2 regions of the Halomonas sp. I5-271120 genome follow, and region 2 is predicted to be linked to the other one. Evidence: predicted binding sites of a transcription regulator. Region 2 holds the regulator's gene; the other holds the start of a gene.

Evidence for each region. The regulator LexA, encoded in region 2, represses DNA repair genes until DNA is damaged. The targets are predictions, from matches to a motif close to TACTGTNTANNTANACAGTA.
Region 1: a site for LexA is predicted at 1,869-1,888, ahead of ruvA (Holliday junction branch migration protein RuvA). Genes of this name have one in related genera too.

Annotation. Positions count from the first base shown of each region.
Region 1 covers NZ_CP130701.1:3,565,942-3,570,451, forward strand. The annotation lists gene ybgC (tol-pal system-associated acyl-CoA thioesterase) at 1-11, opposite strand, end outside; gene ruvB (Holliday junction branch migration DNA helicase RuvB) at 8-1,057, opposite strand; gene ruvA (Holliday junction branch migration protein RuvA) at 1,138-1,752, opposite strand; gene ruvC (crossover junction endodeoxyribonuclease RuvC) at 1,980-2,525, opposite strand; gene Q2K57_RS16075 (YebC/PmpR family DNA-binding transcriptional regulator) at 2,553-2,729, opposite strand; gene Q2K57_RS16080 (IS1380 family transposase) at 2,835-4,214, shown strand; partial or broken gene Q2K57_RS16085 (YebC/PmpR family DNA-binding transcriptional regulator) at 4,443-4,510, opposite strand, start outside.
Region 2 covers NZ_CP130701.1:3,126,014-3,130,523, reverse strand. The annotation lists gene nagZ (beta-N-acetylhexosaminidase) at 1-92, opposite strand, end outside; gene Q2K57_RS14080 (L,D-transpeptidase) at 160-678, opposite strand; gene Q2K57_RS14075 (TetR/AcrR family transcriptional regulator) at 682-1,350, opposite strand; gene lexA (transcriptional repressor LexA) at 1,630-2,301, shown strand; gene dinB (DNA polymerase IV) at 2,338-3,510, shown strand; gene Q2K57_RS14060 (TMEM165/GDT1 family protein) at 3,593-4,177, opposite strand.

The DNA of each region.
Region 1 (4,510 bases), 440 kb from region 2:
AATTCGCTCATGCCCCGCCCTCTTGCGTATGCGTTGAGTCACTCGGTGGCAAGCCTTCATCCCGGCTGAGGCCGAAATGCAGATAGGCCTGACGCGTGACCACGCGGCCGCGAGCCGTGCGCATCATGAAACCTTGCTGAATCAGGTAGGGCTCGATGACATCTTCGATGGTGTCGCGCTCTTCGCTGATCGCCGCCGCCAGGCTATCGACGCCCACTGGTCCGCCTTCGAACTTCTCGATCATCGCCAGGAGTAGGCGTCGGTCCATGTGATCGAGGCCGTGGGAGTCGACGTTCAACAAGTTAAGCGCCTGGTCGGCGATATCGGCCTCCAGCGCACCGCTACCGCGTACCTCGCTGAAGTCCCGCACCCGTCGCAGCAGGCGGTTAGCGATACGCGGCGTGCCACGCGCTCGGCGAGCGATCTCGGCAGCACCTGCCTGGTCTGCCTCGACCCCAAGCAGCCTTGCGGAACGGGAAACGATCTCGGTGAGTTCGGAGAGGCTGTAGAATTCGAGCCGCTGAACGATACCGAAGCGATCACGCAGCGGCGATGTCAAAAGCCCCGCACGGGTGGTGGCACCGACCAGTGTGAAACGTGGCAGATCAAGCTTGATGGAGCGTGCCGCAGGCCCTTCACCGATCACGATATCGAGCTGGAAGTCTTCCATGGCCGGGTATAGGACTTCTTCTACCGCCGGGGACAGGCGGTGAATCTCGTCGATGAACAGCACATCGCCCGGCTGCAGGTTGGTCAGCATGGCGGCCAGATCCCCCGCCCGCTCAAGCACCGGCCCCGACGTGGACTTGATATCGACGTCCATCTCATGGGCGATGATGTTGGCCAGGGTAGTCTTGCCAAGCCCGGGGGGGCCGAAGACCAGCGTATGGTCGAGGCTCTCACCGCGACCACGGGCGGCGCTGATGAAGATATCGAGCTGCTCGCGCACCGCCGGCTGGCCGATATAGTCGGCCAGCCGCTGGGGACGAATGGCATGATCGATCGGCGCTTCCCCTTCGCGGGGCTGAGCGGCGATCAGCCGATCACTGTCGATCATAGGCCCTCCGTTGCCTGGAGGTGCTGTGCGGGAACTGCCTTGAGGCGCATGCGCTCACTTTTGCCATGGGTCATGAATCATCAACCCGCCAACTTGCGGGCCAGAGCGCCCTTGATCAGGGCCTCGGTCGACAGGCCCTCATCTTGAGCGGCGATCATCTTGGCGGCTTCGGTGGGCTTGTAGCCCAGCGCCACCAGCGCGGCTTCGGCATCGGCGCGGGAATCGCTTGCCGAGGCGCCTGTGCCGGCTGCCTGTTCGAGCCCGGCAAGAGCACCCTCGGTTGCCTGGGTCCAATGCGGGAATCGGTCGCGCATTTCGATCACCAGCCGCTCGGCGGTCTTCTTGCCGACGCCCGGTAGTCGGGTCAGGGCCTTGACGTCGTCATCCATTACACAACGAATGAACTGATCCTCGTCCATACCGGAGAGGATGGCCAGGGCCAGCTTAGGGCCTACCCCGTTGACCTTGATCAGGGCCCTGAACAGGGCACGTTCCTTTTCTCGGGCGAAGCCAAACAGCAGGTGCGCATCCTCGCGCACGGTCAGATGAGTGTGCAACTGTATCGTTTCACCGACACCGGGCAGGGCCAGCAGAGTCGTCATGGAGGCTTCGAGCTCATAGCCTACCCCGCCTACATCCACGACCAGCCAGGGCGGCTGCTTTTCCAGCAGAGTGCCACGCAGGCGTCCAATCATGCCGTCACGATCCTTGAGATATTTTTCGAGATAGCTCTTGAGATAGTTCTTGAGAGAGCTCTTGAGAGAGCGCGTGAGAGAGTGCTGAATCACTATACTGGTCGCCCCATGGGCTGACCAGTATATACAAACAGCGTTTGATAATATAAAAGCGCCGGTGCCTGGCCAAGGATAAGATGCTCGACGCTGCATACTCCTGAAGGTGGGGCATTATCGTGGCCGGAACGTCACTCAGGACGATAGTCCCGCCAGCCCTTGCCCCGACCCTGGCGACCGGTACGTCCGCCAAAGGCGCCCTTTTGCACCAGGCCGAGACGCGCATGGGCATGGGTCAGAGCGATGGCCAGGGCGTCGGCGGCATCCGCCTGGGGCGTTGCCGAAAGCCCCAATACGGCCGTCACCATATGCTGCACCTGACTCTTGTCGGCGGCCCCGGTGCCGGTGACCGCCTGCTTGATCTGGCGTGGTCCATATTCGCTGACCGGCAGCCCGTGATTAGCGGCACATACGATGGCGGCCCCACGTGCCTGGCCGAGTTTCAGCGCCGAGGCAGCGTTGTTGGACATGAACACCTGTTCGATGGCGAATTCTGACGGTCGATGCACAGCGATCAGTTCGCTGATGCCGGCGTAGCACTGGGCCAGGCGCTGGGCGAGATCATCGTCCTTAAGGCGAATACAGCCGCTGGCGACGTATACCGGCCGCGGCTGGCTGACATCGAGCACGCCATAGCCGGTGATGCGGGACCCCGGATCGATACCCAGTATCAGCATGGACAAGCCTCGTCGCCTGGTACCACGTTATTCGAGCTGATCAAGAACGGCCTCGTCGAAATCGGCATTGGAATAGACGTTCTGCACATCATCGAGATCCTCGAGCATGTCCACCAGCTTGATGACCTTCTGTGCCACCTCGACGTCGTCGACAAGCGAGTAGTTGTCGGGATACTTGCCAATCTCGCTGTGCGATGGCGTCAGCCCGGCTTATTCATGAGGCAGGCCTGAAAACGAAGATAGCGGATGGTATTCTCTTGAGAAATCAGAACGTTCCGGCAAGAACCTGATTCCAGAGGACCATCCGCTATGGGTGAAAGCGTATCTCCCTGGATTCCGTCCTGCAACGGGTCCATCCGCGTTGAGCTCGACGGCCAGCGCTCCACCAGCGACAGCGGCGCCTTGCTGCTGCGTGAAGCCCTCGATAACAGCGGCGTGATCGAGGCGCTCGAAGACAATCTGGTCGATCGGCGCCACCCGCTGCGAATCCGTCATTCTCTGGCCAGCCAGCTGCGCACCCTGGTGCTGCAGCGCGCGATGGGCTGGATCGACCTCAGTGATACCGACACGCTGCGTCGTGACCCGCTCTGGCAGTTGGCCTGCAGCGATGCTCGCGGAATGACGCCACTGGCCCAAGATCGACCATCTCAAGCCACGCTGTCGCGGCTGCTGACGTGTCTCGGGCGCAACGACAACATTGATGCCGTGCACGAAGGCCTGCTGCGGCTGGTGGTCTGGCGTCTGACCTCGCTGAAGAATGGCGAACGCCCCGAGCAGCTGACGCTGGACATCGACGGCCTGCCGATCGAGGTCCACGGTCACCAGGGCGGCTCGGCGTTTCATGGTCTTTACGGCGCACGAATCTACTCGCCGCTGGTGGCCTCGCTGGCCGAGACCGGCGACATGGTGGGCGGCCTGCTGCGGGAAGGCAACGCCGGCCCGGCCGAGAACGCCGACACCTGGATCCCGCACTTGGTCAGGCGACTCAACGAGAGCACCGGGGCCCAGATTCGAGTGCGCATCGATGCGGGGTTCACCGACAACGCCACACTGAAGGCCCTGGAAGATCGCGACATCGAGTACCTGGGCCGGCTGCGCAGCCACACGGGCCTGCAGGCGCTGGCGGCGCCACATCTGAAGCGGCCACGAGGCCGGCCACCCGAACAGCCTCGTGAATGGTGCCATGACCTGGAGTACCAAGCCGGTTCCTGGGCGGCGCCACGGCGCGTGGTGTTGGTGGTGCAGGAACGCCCCGATGATCTGTTGCTACATGCCTTCTTCCTGGTCACCAACCTCGGCAAGTTCGACTGGCCGCCGGAGAAGGTCCTGGCGCTCTACCGCAAGCGCGGCAGCGCTGAGGCGCACATGGGCGAGGTGAAGTCGGCACTCGACGTGCACCTCTCGTCGACCGATCGCGGCGCCTCCACCGTTCAGGACGTGATGGCCCGCAACGAGGTGAGTCTGCTGCTGAGCCTCTACGCCTATCAGGTCCTGCATGGCCTGCGCTGCCTCCTGGAGCGGCAAACCCGCCAAGGCTGGAGCCTGAGCAGGATGCGCGAACAGGTGCTCAAGATCGCCGCGACATTGTCACTGCACGCAAGGCGCATCACCGTTCACCTCGGTGATGCTGCCGACAAATGGTGGCCCACCTTGCTGAAAGGGTTACCGAAGCTGACCGCACTGAGCTGACGCCCGGCGACACGACGACTGACTCACGAGCAAGGCGGCCACCATGGTGGCTGGCGATTACGGCTGCCCTGATGGCCGAAATCAATTCCTGAAGACTATATAAGCGCGAAGAAAATGCTCTTCCTGAGCATATGACGGCAGGTTCTCACGCCGCCAATGCTGCTCCGGATGGGTAGTGCCGGCAGCACCGATCTTCACGATTCTCGATCAGCGCCCTCATGAATGAGGCGGGGTCAGGTCTGCCTCGAGCAGTGCGTCCTTGACCGTCCAGAAATCCCCCGGCTGGGTGACGACTT
Region 2 (4,510 bases):
CCCACGTCGGGGCGCATGAGCATATCGGCTTCTTCCGGCGTCAGCTGGGGACCCTCGAGATCCAACATCACTGAACCCAGCGGTTGCGTCATCTTGGTCTTCCTTGGCGTTGAAGGAGGGGGATTCTAGAACAATGTCTCGCCGGACGACAGGCACCGCTCAGTCATGCAGCCAGACCGGCGTTCCGGGCGGGGCTGCGGCGAAGACCTCGAGCAGGGCCTCATCGCGCAGTCGAATGCAGCCGTGGGAAGCAGCCACCCCCATGGGTTCGGTGGGCGGTGTGCCGTGCAGATAAATGTAGCGACGCTGGGAGTCGACGTCACCACCGCGGTTGTAGCCAGGCTCGAGGCCACACAGCCAGAGGATGCGGGTGAGGATCCAGTCACGCTTGGGATGCTCGGCGGCAAGCGCCGCTGAATAGACTTCGCCGGTGGGCCGGCGGCCCCGGAAGACGCAGCCGAGTGGCTGCCCCTCGCCGATGGCGGCGCGAACATAGTGCCAGCCGAGCGGTGTCTGGCCGCTGCCCTCGTGCTGACCGTGACCGGCCAAGCCACTTGATATCGCATACTCGGCGTGACGGGCAGAGCCCTGCCAGACGACAAGGCGCTGCGTCGTGACATCGATGTCGAGCCAGATGCCATCCGCCGGCGGCAAGGCGTCGAGTCGTGGCGTGTGCATCTCCTACCCCGCGGCCTTGATGGATTCGGGGGCACCTTCTGGCAAGGGAGCCTGGAGGGCGGCCACTACCACCGGCCGCAGACGACGCACCAGATCGCGCACGCTGACATGCTCGTCGAAATCCTTCTCGGCGATGTCACGCAGCGCATCGAGGCCAGAAAGCGTGAAGATCACCGTGCCAAGCACGAAGTGCAGGCGCCAGAAGCGCTCGGCATCCGGCAGTTCCGGTGTGGCCTTGCGTACCAGGTCGGTGAAACGGGTGAAGACGCTGCCGTAGTGCTCCTGAATGTAGCGGCGCAGATGGCCCTGGGCCTGACTGTAGGCAAGGCCCAGCAGCTTCATGAAGACCTTCAGGCTGTTACGTTCGGCTGGCACGTCAAGCACCGAGCGCGCCATGGTCTCGAGCAGGACTTCGAGGGGAATGATTTGCCCCTGGTAGTCCTGCTCCAGCGCATCGAGCGCGGTGTGAAAGCGCTCGGTGAAAGGATCAAGATAGCGGGCGAAGACGGCCTGGATCAGCGACTTCTTGGAACCGAAATGGTAGTTCACCGCTGCCAGGTTGACCTTGGCCTTGCTGGTAATGGTCCGTAGGGAGGTCTCGGCAAAGCCGCGCTCGGCGAACAGCACCTCTGCGGTATCGAGAATCCGCGTCACAGTATCGGTCTGGGCCATGCTCATGCCTCTCCACCTGTCACCAATAAACGAATGTTTAAAACATAACCTGATTCTATGTCGTGCATCAGAATGTCACAACGGTGCGGAAAATCCACCTTAGGCCCGTCAACGTGCATCACAGCGGCCTGAATGGCCCTGGCGAAAAGGCTGTGGTGAAGGGTAATGACGAAGCACAGTGGTGAAGGGTACGGGCGAAAGAGGCTTGCCGTATTACTGGATGCAATCACATACTGTATACTTGAACAAACACCCTCAGTGACCACCGGCGGAGGCCGCATGACACGCCCCCTGACACCGCGCCAGCAGAACGTCTATGACTTTATCGTCAAGACCATGAGCGAGTTGGGCTACCCCCCGACCCGTGCCGAAATTGCCCGCGCCCTGGGCTTCCGCTCCCCCAACGCCGCCGAGGAACACCTGCGCGCCCTGGACAAGAAAGGCGCCATTCGCATGGTGCCCGGCACCTCGCGGGGCATTCGCCTGCCGGCGATGGAAGCCGAGGCAGGGGAAAACGAGCCCAAGGCCGCCAATGCGTCCGAGGCAAGCGCTCAGGGGCTGCCGATCATCGGTGAGGTGGCAGCGGGCAGCCCGATCCTCGCGACCGCTCATATCGATCGCTACTGCCCGCTGCCGGCCGATTACTTCACGCCGCGTGCCGACTATCTGCTGCGGGTGCGCGGGCTGTCGATGAAGGATATCGGCATTCTCGAGGGCGACCTGCTGGCCGTGCATCGCACCGAGCGCATTCGCGATGGTCAGATCGTGGTGGCACGCATCGATGAAGAGGTCACGGTGAAGCGCTTCAAGCGCCAGGGGCATACCGTTTGGCTGATGGCCGAGAACGAGGAATTCGCGCCCATCGAGATCGACCTGCGCCATCAGGCACTGGAAATCGAGGGCGTCGGTGTGGGCGTGATTCGCGGCGGCAACGGTCAGGCCCTGCACTGATACCCACGCTTTCACGCCACTGACGGAACGCCCGACATGGCCGGCACGCCAAGAAAAATCCTGCATGCCGACTGCGACTGTTTCTTTGCCGCGGTCGAGATGCGCGACAACCCTGCCCTGCGAGACGTGCCGATCGCCGTCGGGGGCGGGGTCGACCAGCGCGGGGTGATTGCCACCTGCAATTATCCCGCTCGCGCCTTTGGTGTTCGCTCGGCCATGCCCACCGCTCGCGCCCTGCGCCTGTGCCCTGATCTCGTGCTGGTGCGCGGCGACTACGAGCGCTACCGGGAGGTCTCCCGCCAGATCCAGGCGATCTTCCACGAACTAACCCCCCTGGTAGAACCCCTCTCCCTCGATGAGGCTTTCCTCGACGTCAGCGACGTCGACCATTTTCAGGGTAGCGCCACCTGGATGGCGCAATGGCTGAAGGCCGAGGCCCTGAAGCGCACCGGCATCACCATCTCGGTGGGCGTGGCCCCCTCAAAGTTCCTGGCCAAGATCGCCAGCGACTGGGAAAAGCCGGACGGTCTGACCGTCATCACCCCCGATGACGTCGATGCCTTTATCACCGCTCTGCCGGTGAATTGCCTGCACGGAGTCGGTCCCGCTACCGCCGCCAAGCTTGAGGCAATGGGCATCGCCACCTGCGAAGACCTGCGCACCTGGCCAATCGAGACCCTGCTTGAGCGCTTCGGCAAGTTCGGCAAACGGCTCTTCGAGCTCGCACGAGGCATAGACGAGCGCGAAGTACGCACCCACCGCGAGCGCAAGTCGATCAGCGTTGAGACGACTTTTCACCACGACCTGCCGGACCTGGCGGCCTGCCGAGACGCCCTTCTCCCGCTGATCGAGCGGCTGGCCGGACGCATCGAACGCCACGGCCAGCCGCCGCTGGACAAGCTGTTCCTGAAGGTGCGCTTCAGCGACTTCACCCTCACCAGCCTCGAGTGCCAGGGCGCCATCCCCAGTGCCGAGCTCTTCCACCGCCTGCTCGATCAGGCCTGGTCGCGGGCGGCACAGCCGGTGCGCCTGCTGGGCGTAGGGGTGCGCCTGGTATCAGCCGACGCTCGCCGCCAGCTCTCGCTGTTCGACGGCGAACCTGACGATGCGTCAGAGACGGTAGCCGACCTCGCATCTACTGACGTCTTTGAGGATGATTCTGAAGACGCCGTCGAAGACGTTTCTGACGACAGGCCGGAACAGCAATAACGGCCCCGGCGCAGCTTTCAGGTCAATGTCCGGCTATCCAGTAGCGCCTTAGATCAAACAAGGTCTGGTCCTTCGATAGCGGCTAGCCCAGCAGCCATTGCCAGGCCTTGGCCTCGACCAACACCACCCACAGCCCGAGCAGGATGAATACCGAGCACGCCAGCAAGTGGATGGCCCGCATCGGCAGGCGTTCGCAGAACCGTGCACCAAGCCACAGCACCGGCACATTGGCGGCGAGCATGCCAAGGGTGGTTCCCAGCGTCACCAGCAGCACGTCCTCGAAGCGGGCGGCCAGCAATACGGTGGCGATCTGGGTCTTGTCGCCGATCTCGGCGAGAAAGAACAGCACGAAACTGGTGAGGAACACGCCATGCCCAGGCGGGCCGGCCTCCAGGCCGTCGTCATCGTCAGGTTTGAGCAGCCAAAGGCCCATGCCGATGAATGCCAGGCCCACCAGGGCCGTCATCAGGCGAGGGTCGATCAAACCAACCAGCGTAGCGCCGAACCAGGCAGATACGCCGTGATTGATCAGGGTAGCGGCAACGATGGCCCAGAAGATCGGCCAGGGGCGAGCAAAGCGCGCCACCAGCAACAAGGTGAGCAGTTGGGTCTTGTCGCCAATTTCAGCCAGTCCGATGGCCAGGCCGGAAGTGATGAGTGCGTCCAATGAATGATTCCCCCGGGCCGGCCACTAGACGATACAGAACACGATGTGCCGCCGGCCCCGGAAGCACATCATGTTCTGAGTCTCGTTTGACCTTTGGGCTATCAGGTATCGGATACCAGGCCCCGGGTCGTCGATGCCATGGTCGTAGCGACCAAATTTGTTGACATCGACCATTCTCGGTCGCTTCTTACGCGGGTGTCGCAGCGCTTACGCAGGCTTTTAAGCTTACGCAGGCTGCTTTTACACGGCCTATAGGAAAGCCGCTGGACACGCCGCAGGAAGGCGGTTGGAAAGTAACTACTCCCCCAAAACGGTTGAGATGATAGCGACTTA